3 regions of the Virgibacillus salexigens genome follow, and region 3 is predicted to be linked to each of the others. Evidence: riboswitches for the same ligand, from Rfam matches in the RefSeq annotation. Region 3 holds a riboswitch; each other region holds the start of a gene.
The links. A riboswitch is a leader RNA that binds a small molecule or an ion and turns the genes downstream of it on or off. The one in region 3 is predicted to bind S-adenosylmethionine.

Region 1: it holds a riboswitch for S-adenosylmethionine, as region 3 does, so the genes downstream of both, BN990_RS13115 (methionine biosynthesis PLP-dependent protein) here and BN990_RS06895 (methionine ABC transporter ATP-binding protein) in region 3, are expected to answer to the same signal.
Region 2: it holds a riboswitch for S-adenosylmethionine, as region 3 does, so the genes downstream of both, BN990_RS21830 (YezD family protein) here and BN990_RS06895 (methionine ABC transporter ATP-binding protein) in region 3, are expected to answer to the same signal.

Annotation. Positions count from the first base shown of each region.
Region 1 is NZ_CCDP010000002.1:56,066-62,627, forward strand. Features, by position in the region: gene BN990_RS13100 (C45 family autoproteolytic acyltransferase/hydolase) at 1-689, shown strand, start outside; gene BN990_RS13105 (spore coat protein) at 772-1,299, shown strand; gene BN990_RS13110 (copper homeostasis protein CutC) at 1,500-2,210, opposite strand; SAM riboswitch class I at 2,364-2,463, shown strand; gene BN990_RS13115 (methionine biosynthesis PLP-dependent protein) at 2,550-3,662, shown strand; gene BN990_RS13120 (anthranilate synthase component II) at 3,719-4,339, shown strand; gene pabB (aminodeoxychorismate synthase component I) at 4,375-6,126, shown strand; gene BN990_RS13130 (ZIP family metal transporter) at 6,395-6,562, opposite strand, start outside.
Region 2 is NZ_CCDP010000001.1:1,298,623-1,305,184, forward strand. Features, by position in the region: gene metE (5-methyltetrahydropteroyltriglutamate--homocysteine S-methyltransferase) at 1-1,902, opposite strand, end outside; gene BN990_RS05815 (bifunctional homocysteine S-methyltransferase/methylenetetrahydrofolate reductase) at 1,929-3,773, opposite strand; gene BN990_RS21830 (YezD family protein) at 3,950-4,120, opposite strand; SAM riboswitch class I at 4,216-4,334, opposite strand; gene BN990_RS05820 (glycoside hydrolase family 13 protein) at 4,431-6,209, opposite strand; gene BN990_RS05825 (sugar ABC transporter substrate-binding protein) at 6,461-6,562, shown strand, end outside.
Region 3 is NZ_CCDP010000001.1:1,524,048-1,530,609, forward strand. Features, by position in the region: gene BN990_RS06870 (acyl-CoA dehydrogenase family protein) at 1-651, shown strand, start outside; gene BN990_RS06875 (arsenate reductase family protein) at 811-1,167, shown strand; gene gcvH (glycine cleavage system protein GcvH) at 1,247-1,630, shown strand; gene BN990_RS06885 (toprim domain-containing protein) at 1,818-2,174, shown strand; gene BN990_RS06890 (thioredoxin family protein) at 2,198-2,512, shown strand; SAM riboswitch class I at 2,583-2,692, shown strand; gene BN990_RS06895 (methionine ABC transporter ATP-binding protein) at 2,800-3,831, shown strand; gene BN990_RS06900 (methionine ABC transporter permease) at 3,821-4,489, shown strand; gene BN990_RS06905 (MetQ/NlpA family ABC transporter substrate-binding protein) at 4,521-5,351, shown strand; gene BN990_RS22910 (hypothetical protein) at 5,602-5,772, shown strand; gene sufC (Fe-S cluster assembly ATPase SufC) at 6,027-6,562, shown strand, end outside.

The DNA of each region.
Region 1 (6,562 bases), on a different contig from region 3:
GACGATACGCTATCTACCAGCCTACAGATCATGGCTTTGCTACAATTGGGCCGACAATGCAAATTACAGGAAGAACAGATGGAATGAATGAGAAAGGACTTGCAATGGGGTATAACTTTATAAACCGTAAAAAATCACAAGATGGTTTCCTATGTAATATGATTGGTAGAATCGTATTAGAAAATTGCGCAACGATCGGAGATGCGATCTCATTACTAAAAGAAATTCCCCATCGCCATTCATTTAGTTATTGTGTCATTGACCGCAACAGGCAATCAATTATTATTGAAGCATCACCTCGGTCAATCGCTCTGCAAAAATCCAATATATGTACCAACCATTTTGAACAACTAACGGATGAAAACCGATATCGTATGGATGATTCTTTCCAAAGGTATCAAGCAATACAAACGCTTCAAGCTGATGCAATAAAACCTTATCATGCTTTCCGAATGTTAAACGATACCGATAAAGGAGTTTTTTCCAAAAAGTATGGTGCTTGGGCGGGAACATTGCATACCGCTATGTACTTTCCAGAGGTAAGAAAAGCATGGTTTGCTTTAGGTGGAGATCGCAAACCACTCATTTTTAATTTAGAAAATTGGGTGCAAGGAGCTGATATACATGCGAAGCAATTGAAAGGTCAATTAGAAACTACACACGCATTTGTCAATATGGATTACTTATAAATCCTCCTATCAAGGTCGAATATATTGTTCTAAACAACATAATGTATAAAGATACCTATCTAATAAGGAGAGGTGATTCTATATGAATCAGTTACCCGTAATCGACCTTGGATTAATGACTGAACACTTGACTGCTCATAAAGGTGCGTTACATAAGTTACAAGACTATAATAACTTGGCAACAGATCAAATATTAAAAGATATACTTGTAATGCAATCCTCTGTGTTATACAATCATGTGCTAGTTATGTTAGCTTTAATTAACCCTTACCAAACGCAACTAGTGGAACTGCCCCCTTTACCAAGTGAAGCCGATGTTATTTCTCAAAAATTACATGCTATGTCGCCCACAGCTTTGAATGAAACGAATCAATGGATCGCTATGGAATCACATACTTCTGCTAAAAACATGTCAAATACAAATTATTTGTCTGCATTAATGATGAAAAATGATAATGTACGACATATACATGTCCAGATGGCGCTACAGCAACTTACCATTCAGGATAACTATGAAGAATACATGATACAGATGGGGTGGTCGTTCTTCCCAGTAGCTTCGTTTGAAGAACAGCTCAAATCCTATAACTACTTCCTACAATTATTTTAGAAGTAAACGGGAGAGAAAAAGCATCTAGCTAAAAAATCGACTGTACCTTGTTCGTAAAATCAAAGCAAATAAAATAGGCATGACTCCTATGAACACCAAGAACCCGAGGATCCTTCACCTTAGCAGCAGATGTTCCACGAAGTACATGGCCTATTTCCGATATATAGAATAGAATGTTTATTCCGCTTTAATAATTAATTTTAGTTCCTCTCTTGTTTATATGAACTATTTAATACATTAACAACTTTTTTAAAGTTTAACGGATCAAATGAATGCTTGAAATCTCCCTTTATTCTTAAAGACCTGCCAAAATGATATTGACCTGCTTGTACTTGCTTATGAATAGGTTCCAGATTAGAAGGTGTCAAGCCTCCCCCTGGCATGATTTCAGGACCTTGTAATTGGTTTGCAAGGTTAACTAATGATTCCAAATTATTTTGACCGGCTTGGCAATTTTCCTTTCCACCAGATGTTAAAATTCTTTTTACATGTTGTTTATATTGGGTTAATGTGTAATAGGCGTTCACTTGATCTTCGACTTCATCAAATGCACGATGAAAGGTAATATCTATATTCGGTGCTGCTTGTATTATTTGATCTAGAATTGCAGTATTGATTTTATAATCAGCTGTTACAGCCCCAAACACGATTCTTAATCCCCCTAGTTTAGCAAGCTGTCTTATATCTTCGATGATAATCTCTAAATCAGAAGAGGTATAATTAAAATGATAGCTATGCGGGCGGATCATAATTTGAACTGGAATAGATACGTTCTTTAGTACGTGTTTGATTGTACCATAACTGGGTGTCAAACCACCTTCACTTATAGCTGTTACGAGTTCTAATCGATTAGCACCAAAATTTTCAGCATGTATTGCTTCCTCACCGTTTTGAACAATCACTTCTAACATCAATCTCTCCAACCTTTTCTAAGTATATTTGAAAAATAGCAATCCCTTTTCCTCTGTTATCTTATCATGATTCTTATTCCTAATAAATGCTACAAGCAACCTTGACAATTGCATTAAACCCATGTAATCTATTTTCAACAATTATATACTGTATTCTTATCCAGAGAGGTGGAGGGACTGGCCCTTTGAAGCCTCGGCAGCAGACTTTTAGTACTGTGCCAATTCCAGATGCAGCATAGCATAAAGATAAGAAGAGTTAAATCTATTGTACTGCAAAAACCCTCTTCTTAATCCGTGAGAAGAGGGTTTTTATTTGTTGAAATGAAGGGATGATTATACATGAAAAAAAGAAGTATAGAAACGGAGTTAGTACAATTGGGGAACAAAAGCGACGAAAAAACAGGAGCAGTAAATCCTCCGCTTTACCTATCTACAGCATTCCAGCATCAAGGTCTAGGTCAATCAACAGGTTATGATTATACAAGAACCAAAAACCCTACTCGATCCTTACTGGAAGAAGGCATAGCAAACTTAGAATCAGGTGATCATGGTTACGCCTGTAGTTCTGGTATGGCTGCAATTCAATTAGTATTTTCATTGTTTCGTGCTGGTGATGAATTACTAGTATTGGATGATGTTTACGGCGGAACTTATCGGTTGTTACAGCATTATGCAGAAGCTTACGATATTAAAACAACGTATACAAATTTAAAAGATGATACGGAAACTAAACAACGGATTTCACAAAAGACGAAAGCAATTTTTATCGAAACACCCACTAACCCTCTAATGCAAGAAATGGACATCGCGCATATTGCAAAAGTTGCACAACAATTCAACTTATTATTCATTGTTGATAATACTTTTTATACGCCATTATTACAACGTCCTCTTGAACTAGGAGCGGATATTGTTATTCATAGTGCAACCAAGTATATTGGAGGGCATAACGATGTGTTAGCTGGTTTAGTGATTGCAAAAGGGAAAGACCTATGTGAAAAACTCGCTAATTTCCATAATGCCTCAGGGGCAGTACTATCCCCTTTCGATTCTTGGTTACTGATAAGGGGGTTAAAAACATTAGCTTTACGTATTGAAAAACAGGAATCAAATGCCAAAGCAATGGTTTCCTTTTTAGAAGAACATCCAATGATTAATGATGTCTTATACCCTGGAAAAGGTGGTATGTTATCCTTCCGGCTTCACAATAGTGCGTGGGTTGATCACTTCTTGCAACAGCTTCAATTAATTATATTCGCGGAAAGTTTAGGAGGAGTAGAAAGCTTTATTACATACCCTGCGACCCAAACCCATGCAGATATTCCAAAAGAAGAACGGATAAAACGAGGTGTTGACGATCGCCTATTGCGTTTTTCTGTTGGTATTGAACAAGCAGACGAACTTATTGAAGATTTGCAGCAAGCACTTTATGCTGTACAAGCTTATGCGTAATTAGCTAAATCTGCTATAATACCTTTAAAGTAGTAAATAAGAGAGTAGGAACAACTATGATTCTCGTCATCGATAATTATGACTCATTTACATTTAACCTTGTTCAATATGTAAAACAACTTGATCATCAAGTAAAAGTTATACGAAATGATGCCATTACAATAGAAGAGATTAGACAATTACAGCCTTCAGCAATTCTCCTTTCACCTGGACCAGGAACACCAGATAATGCAGGGATTTGTTTAGACCTTGTACATTTTTTACATCAAGAGATCCCGATTATCGGGATTTGCTTAGGTCATCAAATTATTGCGCAAGCTTTTGGAGCAGCGATTCAAAAAGCGCAGCAACCGATGCACGGAAAGGTATCAGAGCTTTATCATGATAATCAAGGGATATTTACAAATTTAAATAATCCGCTTCGGGTTACTAGATACCATTCATTAATTGTCAATGATATCTCCCTCCCTAATTGTTTTGATATCAGTGCTACAACAATGGATGGTGAAATCATGGCTATTCGGCATAAACAATATTCGATTGAAGGCATACAAGCTCATCCAGAATCTATTCTGTCTGATCAAGGCTTATTATTATTGCAAAATTTTTTCGTAACGCATTCGCAAACATCCACATATCTGTCAGAAAAAATTGTTGCTAATACCTTGCAACCCTGATATAAACATAGATTGTATAAAAAGGAAGATACTACATGCAACCAAATAAAACCCAACCGTTCCTATTATTTGATTTTTTAACCGATTCCAGTAAGAAACATCCTTTACTATTCAAAGACCCAATAGCCATTATTGAAACTTCTACAGATACAGAGGTTATGTCTGCTTTACAATCTGTCCAAGCATATGTAGACGCTGGATATTATGCAGCTGGTTATCTTTCCTATGAAGCAGCACCTGCATTTGAATCAGCATTTCATGTGCATCAAACGTATAACATGCCATTGTTATGGTTTGGAATATTTAATAAACCTGTAGAGCAACCTGTAATAGAGACAGGAAATTACTTTATCGACGAATGGCAACCGACTACATCCGTTGAGGAATACCAAACTAACATAACCAAAATTAAAAACCATATTGAAGATGGGGGAACATATCAAGTAAACTATACCATCCGCTTAAAGAGTAACTTCTATGGTGATTCACTTGGCTACTATCAGCAGTTGAAACAAGCACAATCTGCCAATTACTCCGCATATTTAAACATTGGTTCGCATTCCATTTTATCTTCTTCACCAGAACTATTCTTTCATTTAAAGGATGGAAAAATCACAACAAAACCAATGAAGGGAACGATCAGAAGAGGGAGATCGCAGAAAGAAGATGCTGAACTAGCAAATTGGCTTCATCATTCTGAGAAAAATCGTGCAGAAAATGTAATGATCGTAGACTTACTGCGTAATGATCTAGGTGCCATTGCTAAACCTGGAAGTGTACAGGTACCACAGTTATTTACCATTGAACGGTACCCAACTGTTCTGCAAATGACCTCAACTGTTACTGCTATGGTAGAAGATGATATTGATATTGTTCCTATTTTCCAAGCGTTATTTCCATGTGGATCCATTACCGGAGCTCCAAAGATTAATACAACTAAAATAATTCATGACGTAGAATCCTCTTCACGAGATGTTTATTGTGGCACGATTGGTTATATTACCCCGGAGAAAGAAGCTGTATTTAATGTACCAATTCGTACTGTGCTAATAGATAATTCAACTGGGGATGCTACATATGGTGTCGGTGGTGGAATTACTTGGGATTCTAATTCAGAAGATGAATATGAAGAAACACTTACAAAAGCTCTTTTCTTGCAAATACAAGAATCTACGTTTGAATTACTTGAGACGATAAAATTATCGAATGGAACGTTCTTTTTATTAGATTATCATTTAGCTCGGATTCAATCCTCCGCTGCCTATTTTAACTTTACACTTGATATCAATGAATTAACCCAACAATTACAAAATATTGCTCAGACACATCTAAATGGAAGCTATAAAATACGCGTGCGCGTATCAAAAAACGGAGCCATCCTAATTGAAAACCAAATATTTTCACAAGACCATTCGAATCTAATAACATATGCAACTTTAGCAGATTCTCCTATTAATAATCAGGATATTTTCTATTATCATAAAACGACGAATCGTTCGATGTACCATGACTTTTTATCCAAACAACCTCAGGTATCTGACGTTTTATTATGGAATGATCAGAGAGAATTAACTGAATTTACAATTGGAAATTTAGTAGTTGAAATGAAAGGTATGTTTTATACCCCTCCTATTGAGTGTGGATTATTAGCGGGGACGTTTCGACAGAAGCTATTGGATGAAGGAGTAATAAAAGAGAAAGTGCTTCACTTGGAGGAACTGTCACAAATAAGCAACATATGGATGATTAATAGTGTCAGGCAATGGGTTCCAGTTCAGATGATATAAAAATGTCTGGAAAGAATAGCTCTAACCTGTTAAATAATACGGCATGCTTTCTATGGGCTAGGTAGTAGTAGTAATTAACGCTTTTTGTTTCCGCAGCAGCAGTTCATGTACTATGCTTCATGGCCAATGCTTCCCTTTCCTTGAGGTAATCACCACCATAAAAAAACAATAATAATCCAAACTACTATCCGAATATAACTATGTATATGCAGATAATCGTTTGGATTATTATTTAGCTAAATTACTGTGTTGTCTCTCTTTTATGTCCCTATCCAAGTGCGACATCTAGTATCATCATGATGGTAAACCCGACCATTAAACTCATAGATGCAAGATCTTTATTACCTTCTTCTTGTGATCCTGGAATAACTTCTTCCGCAACAACAAATATCATCGCACCCGCAGCAAAACTTAATGCATATGGTAATAATGGCTG
Region 2 (6,562 bases), 230 kb from region 3:
AGAAGTAGCTAAGCCGAAGGCATAAACAGCAGCTTCTAAATACCCCTTCCACTTTCGCTCATCCAAAGGTAAACCTTCACGTAATGCGGGCTCATCTACTTGAATAATTTGAATACCGTTTTCTTCTAGCACTTGCACTTCTTTACGTAAAGCGAATGCAATTTGATTTTGTACGGTAAACCGGGCCACATCTTCATGGACAAATGACCAATTTAGTATTGTAACAGGGCCAGTTAACATTCCCTTAACTGGTTTTTTAGTTAATGATTGGGCATAGACACTCTCTTTTACTGTCATTGGTTTATTGAAAGATACGTCCCCGTAAATAAGGGGAGGCTTAACGCAACGCGAACCGTAAGATTGAACCCAGCCAAACTCAGTAACATCAAATCCATTTAGTTTTTCTCCAAAATATTCTACCATATCGGTCCGTTCGAATTCTCCATGAACAAGAACATCCAGACCCAATTCTTCTTGAATTGCAATCCATTTCCTTATATTCTCTTTAATAAATTGATCATATTCCTGATTGGTAATATCTCCTTTACGCCATTTCGTCCTCGTTTGTCGAACAACTGCAGTTTGTGGCAAACTGCCAATTGTCGTTGTTGGAAGTAATGGTAGATTTAGCTTCGTTTGTTGTTGTTTTATTCGCTCAGCAAAGGAGGAATCGCGTACTGCATCAGAAGCAGTCAAGGTAGCTAATGCTTGTTTCACTTGCTCATTTGAACGTGAAGATGCACGAATGAATTGTTGCCGCTCTACACGATTTTCTTTAATGGCATTGGTGATTTTTATTTTTCCATTGTTCCAGCCATTTATTAACGTAACAATTTCGGTTAATTTCTCATCAGCAAATGATAATCCGGCTTTAATATCGTTATTTAGTTTCTCCTCTAACTTCTTCGTTACTGGTACGTGCAAGAGGGAGGAGGATGGCTGTAATATAATTTGGTCTGTACTCACATAAGGTCGAATAGACTCAAGGAATGAAAGTCTCTCCTCAAGATCAGCTTTCCATACATTTCGTCCATTAATAATTCCAGCAGCAAGCACTTTATTACTTGGAAATCCATATTGCTCAATTAGCTCCAATGTATTACCATGAACAAAATCAAGTCCAATAGCATGAACAGGGAAGTTACTAATTGCTTGATAATGAATTACTTGTTCAAAATAGGTTTGTAAAATGATCTTTAAATTTGGAGCGGCTTCGGCAAATTGCTGATAGACTTGTTCAGCCTTTAAAAGAATGGATTGGTCTAGCTGGGTACCGAAGATAGGCTCGTCAATTTGTATCCAAGAAGCTCCCGCTGCCTGAAGTTCCTCTAAGATTTGTACGTATAATGGAACGAATGTATCGATTAATTCCAAAAGGTTTTCCTTTCGATAGCCTTTTGCAAGATGTAAGTACGTAATTGGTCCCAAAAGGACAGGTTTCCCATCGATACCTAATTTTTCTTTTGCTTCCTGATAAAAAGTAAGGGGGCGGTTCTCCGTTAACGTAGGCTTCGAGTTATCTAATTCAGGAACAATATAATGGTAATTGGTATTAAACCATTTAGTGATTTCAGATGCAACGGCATCTTTTGTGCCTCGAGCAATTGCAAAATACGTTTCTAGGTCAACCTTTCCTCCTTGGTAATTAAAGCGATCTGGGACAATACCAAACATTACCGATGTGTCAAGAACATGATCATAGAAAGAAAAATCCCCTACAGGAATAAGATCTACACCAATGTCCTGTTGCTTTTTTAAGCTCTGAAGTCTAATTTGATCTGTTTCTGAGATTAATTGTGCTTCAGTAATTTCACCTTTCCAAAACTTCTCTAACGCTCGTTTCCATTCTCTCTTTTCCCCGATTCTCGGATAACCAAGATTTGAACTAATAGCAGTCATTATCAATTCCTCCAATACTATTTTTTTAATTATGTCATTTTCGATGTGGAAAGAAGTTGTACACGCGCTTGCATATACGTAACCAATTCAATACTTATGTCATAACGCATAAATGGCGTTACAATGTAAATTCCTTGAAAGTGTTCCAATGCCGTATCAAGCAGTTCTTTTGCAATTTGAATTCCTTGATCAATAGAACGTTGTTTATCATCAGCTACTGCTTTCATCCTTTCTCTAATCACATCTGGCATTTTAATTCCCGGCACTTCATTATGCAGGAACTCAGCATTTCTCGAAGATGTAAGCGGCATAATCCCAATGAATATCGGTTTATCAATATGTTTGGTTTTGTTAGCCAACGCAACAATCGTCTCTTTGCTATAAACAGGTTGTGTTAAAAAATAATCCGCTCCACGTTCCATTTTTCGTTCCATTCGTTTTACCGCTTTATCTATGTGGGCTACATTCGGATTAAATGCAGCACCAACTTGAAAGTTTGTTGGTTTCTTTAGGGATTTTCCAGACAACGATATCCCTTGGTTAAATTGTTTGATTAATTTTATTAAATCGAATGACGTAACATCAAAAACGGAAGTTGCTCCAGGAAAATCCCCGATTTTAGTAGGGTCCCCAGTAATAGCAAGTATTTCATGGATTCCTAAGGTATGTAATCCCATAAGATGCGATTGCAGTCCAATGAGATTGCGATCTCGGCAGGTTAAGTGCACTAGCGGCCTTACCCCAATTTCTTGTTGGATTTTTGCTGCTACAGCAATATTACTAATTCGTGGTGTAGCTAGCGAATTATCCGCTAATGTGATCGCATCTACCCCTACATCGTTCAAGGCGTTAATCCCATTTAAGTACTCGGATGTATCTAAATGTTTTGGTGCATCGAATTCAACAATTACAGCATGTCGTTGTTGAACAATATCAATTAGACCTGACTCTGATTGTTCTTTCTGTTCGCTGACCTTAATGGGGCGTGGCTTAACTGGTACAATCTTTTCCTTAATTGGCTTTGTATGTTTGATGGCATCAGCTGCTGCTTTTATATGGGCTGGGGTAGTTCCACAACACCCACCTAGTAAGCGAATGCCTTCGTTGCGAAAATCGGTCGCACAGTTTTTGAAATAGTTCGGTTCATCTTCGTAGATTAATTTGCCGTCACGATAAGCTGGTAAACTAGCGTTTGGATAAGCTGCTAAAAATGCTTTATCTAGTAATGGGACATCTTTCAGTGATTCAAGCATATGAAATGGGCCAAGTCGACAGTTAATCCCCACGATATCCGCGCCAGTATTCTCTAATCGCTTTAGTGCATCGGGTAGAAGTATCCCATTTTGTAAGATACCAGGTTCGTGCATTGATACATTTGCAATAATTGGAAGATTTGTTTCGTCTCTTGCAATCTCTAAAACAGTAATTAATTCTTCAAGATCATAATAGGTCTCTAAGATAAGTCCATCTACACCTTCTAATAATTGGCAGTACAACTGTTCTCGAAAACTTCTTTTGATTTCATCTGTTTTGGCTTGCAGCGTTTGTGTGCCGTGAATACCACCGATAGTGCCAAGAACAAAAGTTTCTTCATTTGCAGCTTGTTTCGCAATTTTTATGGCTTCGGTATTTATCTTTTTTACTTGATCTTCAAGACCATATCTTGCGAGCTTCATATAGTTTGCCCCATATGTATTAGTTTGAATAAGATCAGCACCTGCATGAATGTAAGATTCATGAATATGTGCAATTTGTTCTTGATGAGAAAGATTTAATGCTTCAAAACAATGATCGACCCCATAGGAATAAAGTAAAGTTCCCATTGCACCATCGCCGATTAAGATTCGTTTATCTAATTCGGCTAACAAGTCCATGTTACGTCTCCTTTCCATATGAAAGTTAAAAAAAGGCATCCAAATTAATAAAGGAAATACAAATACCTTAATTTCAATGGATGCCTTTAGTCGTCTAATTAGCATGTTAATCGTTTATTCGGTTTCCCTTGTAAATAATCTTTAACTGTGCTTTTGGTGTTCCAATAAGCACGTCGTTACCCGTTTACATGTTTTTTTCGTTTTGATTGTAACGGGTACCGTTTCTTTTCCGTTGTGTCAATCTGCGTAATTTCTCCTTCATGTATCGTAATTGCTAATGATCCGAATTCAATCTTCTCTAGAGCTTCAGTAATGTCATTGATTTTCTTGTCGTCGATTCGAGCCATCCCATTCCTCCTTTAATTTGTTAACATTACCTATCAAGTAAAAAAGTAAAAACCTCTTTCGATTGAAAGAGGTTTGATTATTGTTTACTAAACAATTCCCATCTTTCAAACAAGTTTCGTTTGCTGGATTTAGCACCTTTACTCGGAATAACAAATAGAGTATGGTTGCCGCAGGATCAATGGACCAGTTTCCTCCCCTGACTCTTGATAGGTTAATATGAAATTTTGATTGTACTCATTATCTTAGAAACGAATGTGGCTGTCAAGATAATTTTCGAAATTCCCAAAAAAGTATTTTTTTAATTTAAGTTTATACAATTTCAAAAATACGGAAATGAAGAGGGGGTACCGTAATTGAAGTTGGTAATTCATCAATTCTATATTTCCTTGCTTGCTGGTTTTGAATATGCCATTCAGTTAGATATTTACAACTGCTTATACGTAGGATATCTCTAGTTATGTTTGCCTCTTTTTCACCCGCATTAAGAAAGAAGACGAGCCGATGATGTCCGTCGTTTTTCTCATATACAATGGTGTTGCTTGCATCATTCGATTGGAGAAATTGAATGTCACTATGGTTACCAAAAAGTGGATTTGTCTTGCGTAAATGAATAAGAGACTGGACAAATCGATACAGTTCTTGTTTTTGCTGGTTAGGGTTCCACTGCATACATGCACGACACCCTGGATCTGTATCACCAGCCATTCCTATTTCATCACCATAATAAATACAAGGTGTTCCAACAAAGGATAATTGAAAAAGGTACAATAGCTTTACACGGGCTTCATTGTCATTTGCTAAAGTTAAGATGCGTGGGGTATCATGACTATCCAATAGATTAAAAGCGACTTCATTCACATTTTGTGGATACATATGTAAAACACTAGTGATGGTCTCGGTGAATGTAGCAGCATTCATGTTTTGTTTAGCAAAAAAGTCAATCGCTCCATTAGTAAATGGGTAATTCATAACGGCATCAAACTGGTCACCGTGTAGCCATGGCATAGAGTCATGCCAGATTTCACCTAGAATATAAACATCTGATTTCACTTCTTTGACGGCTTGTCGAAACATTCTCCAGAAATGGTGATCCACTTCATTTGCAACATCTAATCGCCAGCCATCGATATCAAATGTTTCTACCCAATATGTTGCGACCTTTAATAAATAGTCTCTGACTTCCTTATTCTTCGTATTTAATTTAGGCATTGTAGGCACAAATGCAAATGTATCGTAATTCGGACGTGGTTTGGTTACTATAGGGAAATTCCAAATATGAAACCAATCTTTATAGATAGACACTTCTTGATTTTTCAACACATCTTGAAAAGGTGGGAAATAATATCCACTATGATTAAAGACAGCATCTAGCATTACTTTGATTCCTCGTTGATGGCATTCTTGGACAAATAGACGAAATGTAGCTTTATCTCCAAATTGTGGATCAATTTCCATGTAATCGATCGTATCGTATTTATGATTGGAATATGCCTTGAAGATAGGGGTTAGGTATATCCCATTGATTCCTAAATCGACAAGGTAATCGAGGTGTTGAATAATTCCTTCCAAGTCTCCCCCAAAGAAATTAGTAGGTGTTGGATCTGCAGAGCCCCATGGCAAACTGCCTTTTGGATTTAACTGTTCATTACCATTAGCAAATCGTTCAGGAAATAGTTGGTACCATACCGTATCTTTCACCCAATCTGGTGCATTAAATACATCAATGGAGCTTAAGTAAGGAAAACAAAAATAATTAGCAATATCCGAGGGGAAACTTGCAAATATTCCACCTTCACTATAAATACAAGATTCGTGTTCATTCGAGCAAATAAACGCATAGCGCATTCTACGATAATTCGGTTTCACAGCAATAAACCAATAGTCATGTAAGCTTGTTGTACCGGTTTTTTTCATGTGTTTTGACACGCTCTGCCACTGATTATCTATCCAATCATAAGGATCACCAAATACAAGTTCCACCATTTCTAGATCATTTTTTTTGGTCCGTAGTACTAAATGAAGGGTCTCATTATCATAGGCATACGCAAAATTATCTTTTGGACGATGATAGATTGCTTCTTTATTCATTTTTTACCTCCCTCTGTACAATCGTTTGCGCTAAATACTAATTAATTTTTAAATACATTACCAATGTTTATAATTATCATAGCATTAATGCTATGATAATGTAAGCGTTTTATTAGTTATTAATTAAATAATTAGAAGTTTCTAAAATGGAGTTGTAATTTTTAGGGAAATATGTATAATTAAGTTATAATGATTGCGCAAACGTTTTCATTATTTATGCAGTTCTCTATTAAATCATGGGAGGGGTACAAGTGAAAAAGAGCTTGATTTATTCATTAACAATGGTATTGGTAGCTGTGATTTTAATTGCATGTGGTCCAGATAATACCGAACCAAAAGAAAATTCTACCAAT
Region 3 (6,562 bases):
TTACACGGTGGATACGGTTTTATGCAAGAATATGAAGTAGAACGTATGTATCGTGATTCTCGAATTAATCGTATTTTTGAAGGTACAAATGAAATTAATCGATTGCTTGTGCCAGGTACCTTATTGAAGAAGGCAATGAAGGGAGAACTTCCTTTACTTCAGAAAGCACAAGGGCTCCAAGAAGAATTAATGATGTTAATGCCAGAAGAAGTTGGAACGGAAACATTGGAACAGGAAAAACATTTACTCAAAAATGCCAAGAAAATCATTCTATTAGCAGCTGGACTTGCGGCTCAAAAATATATGCAAAAAATTGAGCAAGAACAAGAAATCTTAGTAAATCTTGCAGACATGGTGGCTGAGGTTTATAATATGGAATCTGCAATTCTTCGTACCGAAAAAGCGATTAATCATACGGGTGAAGAAAAGAATAAACAAAAGCTGCTATACACACAAGTATACGTACAAGAGGCATTTAACCGAATAGAAGCAGATGCAAAAGAAACATTAATTGCTGTTGAAGAGGGAGACACCTTACGAATGATGCTTTCTTCTTTACGTAAATTAACAAGACATACACCAACAAATGTAATAACGAAAAAACGTGAAATTGCCGGTGCTATTATTGAGGCTGAAAAATACGTCCTTTAATTTATCGAGCTGTTCATCCCTTGCCATAGTGCAAGGGATATTTTATTTGTGATTTATGTGACATACGAAAAAGAATACGGATAGCTGCTCTCTTTTGCTCGATCTTTTCACAGCTCGTTTGCTATAATAATGCTCAATATAGGATGAGGAGGTTTATATATGGAAGTAATATTTTACTGGTACCCAAATTGCGGGACATGCAAAAAAGCAAAAAAATGGTTCGAAGATAATCAGGTTACATATCAACCGATACATATCGTTGAAGAGACACCTAGTAAAGAACAATTGCTTGATCTAATTCAAAAAAGTGGGCTTCCAGCCAAGAAATTTGTTAACACGAGCGGCAAAAAATATCGTGAGCAACATATCAAGGATAAAATTAAAGAAGCAACAAATGAACAAATAGCAGAAATTCTTGCATCGGATGGGATGTTAATAAAACGTCCAATTGTTACAGATGGCTCTAAAGTAACGGTTGGTTTTAAAGAAGAATTGTTTCAAGATCACTGGCTATAAAAATTTAAAAAGAAATGCTGGATAAATGTCATGGAAACTTGTATAGTGAAAGTGGAATGATATATTGGAGGGGATTGTTTTGAGCTTACCAAAGGAATTATTTTACACAAAAGAACATGAATGGGTAAAAAAAGAGGATGGCAATGTACGTATTGGTATTACGGATTTTGCCCAAGATGAACTAGGAGATATTGTTTTTGTTGAACTCCCTGAACCAGGTGATGAATTAGAGATCAATGAACCCTTTGGAAGTGTAGAGTCTGTTAAAACCGTTTCAGAATTATATGCTCCCATTAGTGGCAAGGTTGTCGAAGTGAATGAAGAATTGGAGGACAACCCGGAATATGTAAATGAGTCACCTTACGAAAAAGCTTGGATGGTAGTAGTAGAACCAAGCCAAAAATCAGAGTTAGACGAATTATTATCTGCTGATGGTTATGGAGAAATAATAAGCGAGGATTAATTAAATTTAGTTACAGTAATGGCTGATATGCAATTCAATTGCAATCAGCCTTGTTTTTACAATGAAGAAAATGATTCTATTCAGAGCAGAACTTGTACATTTATTATGAAAACAATCACTAAATAACAGTTTTTCATCATATAATATATGAAAACCTGTCGCTTGATTTTCTGAGGAGTGCTATGTGATGATAACGGATGAATTAGAAAAAATAATCATTGTAGAAGGATTGACAGATAAGAAACAGATTAAAAAGGTGATTTCTGAAGACCTAACCATCATTTGTACAAATGGAACTTTAGGTGTAGAACGTTTTGATCAACTTTTAGAAGATTATGCACTTGATTATAAAGACGTTTATATCCTAGTGGATGAAGATGAATCTGGAATAAAGTTACGCAAACAATTGGCTAGAGAATTACCACATGCTAACCATATTTATATTAGTAGTGAATACCGAGAAGTAGCTACAACACCTGAAAATATACTTGCTCAAACATTAGTGAGCAAACGGATCGCTGTTAATCCGATCTTTTTGATTTAAATTTCATATAGTAAGGTGATATTTTGCAATTAATTACGAATGATCAGCTGAAACAGGATAACTATCTGCTTTATATTTTTACCCCTTTTTGTGGAACATGTAATCTTGCAAGGACGATGCTTTCAAAAATAGAGTCGGTGCATCAAGAAGACATTTTTTATGAAATGAATGCATCCCTCCATCCAGAGTTTATGCAAGAACATCAAATTGAGAGTGTGCCTTGTTTATGTATAAAAAGAGATGGTGAAATTATAGAAAAGGTTTATGCTTTCAAAGATATTCCGAACATCTATAACTTTTTACTAACTTACAAACCTGAAATGTTTGCAAACAAATAAGTGAAAAGTCATTGACATGGGTATAACGGCATGCTAACATTTAGTTTATCGAAAATAAATAGATTCTTTACTCTTATCTTGAGCGGTGGAGGGACTGGCCCTATGAAACCGCGGCAACCTTCGACGAAGTTTATTCGAAAGGTGCTAATTCCTGCGAAGCATAGCTTTGACAGATGAGAGGACGAAATGACGAATTTCAAACGTCTTTCTGTTCTCTTACAGAAAGGCGTTTTTATTTATTTTATAGGGTACAATAATAGATAGTTTGAAATGAAGGAGGAAGACATGTGATATCGATAGAGGGTTTGAGTAAGATTTTTACATCAAACAAGACAGACACAACAGCCGTCGATAATTTGACCCTTTCGATTGATCAAGGAGATATCTTTGGTGTTATCGGTTATAGCGGTGCTGGTAAAAGTACTTTCGTTCGATTACTCAATCGCTTAGAGGAACCAACGAATGGACGAGTAGTTATTAACGATCAAGTCGTGACAGCATTGAATAAAAAGGATCTTAGAATAGCTAGACAAGATATTGGTATGATTTTTCAGCATTTTAATCTGTTATGGTCACGTACGGTGGAAGAGAATATTGCATTTCCATTAGAAATAGCAGGTGTATCGAAAGAAGAACGTTTAGAGCGTGTACATTCATTAATTGATTTAGTTGGGCTTTCAGGAAAAGAACAGTCCTATCCTTCACAATTAAGCGGCGGCCAAAAACAACGTGTTGGAATTGCGCGTGCATTAGCTAATAAACCATCTGTTCTATTATGTGATGAAGCAACTTCGGCTTTAGATCCAGAAACAACAAATGCGATTTTGGATTTATTAGTGGATATTAACCGACAATTAGGTCTAACGATCATTTTAATTACCCATGAGATGCATGTCATTCGCAAAATATGCAATCAAGTGGCAGTGATGGAAAATGGGAAAGTGGTTGAACAAGGAAATGTCTTAGATGTATTCTTGCATCCACAGCAGTCGGTTACCAAAAAATTTGTGAAGCAGGTAATGGGATCTGACGAGGAAGATAATGATATTAACCAATTAATTAAAAACAACGAGCAAGGGAAAATTATTAGGCTTCATTTTGTTGGGGAAACAACCAACGATGCTTTGATCAGCCAAATTATTAAAACATATCAGGTAGATGTGAGTATATTGCAGGGGAAAATCACACAAACTCAGGCAGGGGCTTATGGCACATTGTTCATCCAAATGGGTGGTAATCAGGATGATGTCACCCAAGCGATTACGTTTATTCGTGAACAAACCTCGGTAGAATTGGAGGTTGTCCGTGATGCTGACTGAATTATTTCCAAATCTTAAATTAGAAGACTTAACGACGGCAACATATGAAACATTTTATATGACAATTATTGCTTTAATTGGAACTTTCGTATTTGGAATATTATTAGGTTTATTATTATTCCTTACTAGAAATGGCGGTATGTGGCAAAATAAAGTACTGAACGTTACAACAGCATCGTTTGTTAATATCTTTCGCGCGATTCCATTTATCATATTAATTTTATTGTTATTTCCATTTACAGAGTTTTTAATGGGTACCATACGTGGGCCAAAGGCTGCTTTGCCGGCATTAATTATTGGTTCTGCGCCATTCTATGCAAGGCTAGTGGAAATTGCTTTACGTGAAGTTGATAAAGGGGTTGTAGAAGCTGCCAAAGCAATGGGAGCCAAAACAAGTACTATCATCTTTAAGGTGTTGTTACCAGAATCCATGCCAGCATTAATCTCGGGAATTACGGTAACAGCAATTGCATTAATCGGGTACACAGCTATGGCTGGAGCAATAGGTGCAGGTGGGTTAGGAAGTTATGCATATTATTCTGGTTTCCAACGAAGAGATTTTGATGTCGTACTCATCTGTTCCGTTATTATTGTGGTTATCGTATTTATCTTCCAATTCCTTGGGGACTTTATTACACGAAAATTAGATAAGCGTTAGAAAAATAAGACAAGCAAGAGGAGCGAAAACAATGAAAAAACTAATTACTTCAATCGTACTTTTTATTAGTTTAGGTATTATCTTAGCTGCATGTGGAGGAGAAGAAGGTTCTTCAGATCCAAATACAATAAAAGTAGGCGCTTCAAGCGTTCCTCATGCAGAAATTCTTGAACAAGCCAAGCCAATCCTTGAAGAACAAGGAATTACGCTTGAAATTGAAGAATATGAGGATTATGTTCTTCCTAATGATGACTTAGCAAATGGCGAAATTGATGCCAATTATTTTCAGCATATTCCTTATCTGGAACAAACAATTGAAGATACAGGATATGATTTAGATTATATTGATGGGATTCACATTGAGCCAATGGGTGTTTATTCGAAAGGGATTTCTAGCTTAGAAGCTATTCCTGAAGGAACAGAAGTTGTAATGAGTAATGCCGTAGCAGATCATGGCCGGGTACTATCTTTATTTGAGAAAAATGGCTTAATAAAATTAGATGAAAATGTAAAGAAAGCAGAAGCAACCATTGATGATATTACGGAAAATCCGAAGAACCTGAAGTTTTCGCCAGATTATGGTCCAGCAATGCTTCCTGATTTTTATGAATCAGATGAGAATGCATTAGTTGTGATTAATACAAACTATGCAATTGGGGCTGGCTTAAATCCGCTAGAGGATTCATTAATGGTAGAAGATGAAGATTCTCCATATGTGAATGTAGTTGCAGTGAAAGCAGAGAATAAAGATAATGAAGCATTAAATAAACTAGTGGAAGTATTACATTCAGATGAAATACAGCAATTTATGGAAGAGGAATATGGTGGTGCAGTTGTACCGGTAAGTGGGAATCAAAAATAATGATGGACAAAGGCTATCTCTTTTTAAGGGGATAGCCTTAATTTTTAAACAATTTTGTAATTGGGAGAATAATGAAGGATATGATCGTAAAAAGCGGAACAGAATTTTTTCAGCAAAGTTATAGAGGAAAATTTATTATATAAATGGATAAATGCGTTTTAATTCACTTTGTTTAGGGAAATAAACTTGTGATACGCTTATTAGTGTCAAAAACAAGAAAGGATGATTCCCTATTAATAGTGGAATAGACATGAATTACACTTCAGAAATGGAAAAGGCAATGCAGCAAACCCATCACATTGGTTTTGCTGAATACGAAAGAAAATTAGATAAACGCCTAGCAATTGAGAAAAAGCGTCAACAAGAGCATGAGAAGTGTAAGCATTTTGCTGCTGAATATGAAGGGCATATGAAAAAGTGAAGAATAATTATTAACTATATATGATAACGAAAAAAGGTGCGAATACAATGCGTATTCGCACCTTTTTATTTTGAACTTTATCATGGTGGCATGATATCCTATAAACAAAGGATTTTCCATACTTCAAGGTCTCTGTTTAAAAGAGTTGATAATAAATTCGAAATGATTTAAGATTGTAATGAGAATAAAGTGAGAATGAATCTTACATTCCTTACAGAGTAACAATAAAACTATTTGTATTTGGAGGTATCAATATGGCAGGATCAACATTAGAAATTAAAAACTTACATGTCTCAATTGAAGATAAAGAGATACTTAAAGGTGTAGACCTTACTATAAAAGGTGGAGAATTCCACGCAGTAATGGGACCAAATGGTACAGGGAAATCTACCTTGGCTTCTGCAATTATGGGGCATCCTAAGTATGAAATTACCGAAGGATCGGTTCTTTTAGATGGTGAAGATGTATTGGAAATGGAAGTTGATGAACGTGCACGTGCAGGTTTATTTTTAGCTATGCAATATCCAAGTGAAATTAGTGGTGTTACAACTTCAGACTTCCTTCGTTCTTCCATGAATGCTCGTCGTGGTGAAGGTAATGAAATTTCACTAATGAACTTCATTAAAGAAATGGATAATGTCTTAGACTATCTTGAAATTGATAAAAACATGGCCCAACGATACTTAAATGAAGGATTCTCCGGCGGTGAGAAAAAACGTAACGAAATCCTTCAGCTCATGCTATTGAAACCAGAGATTGCGATTTTAGATGAAATTGATTCTGGACTAGA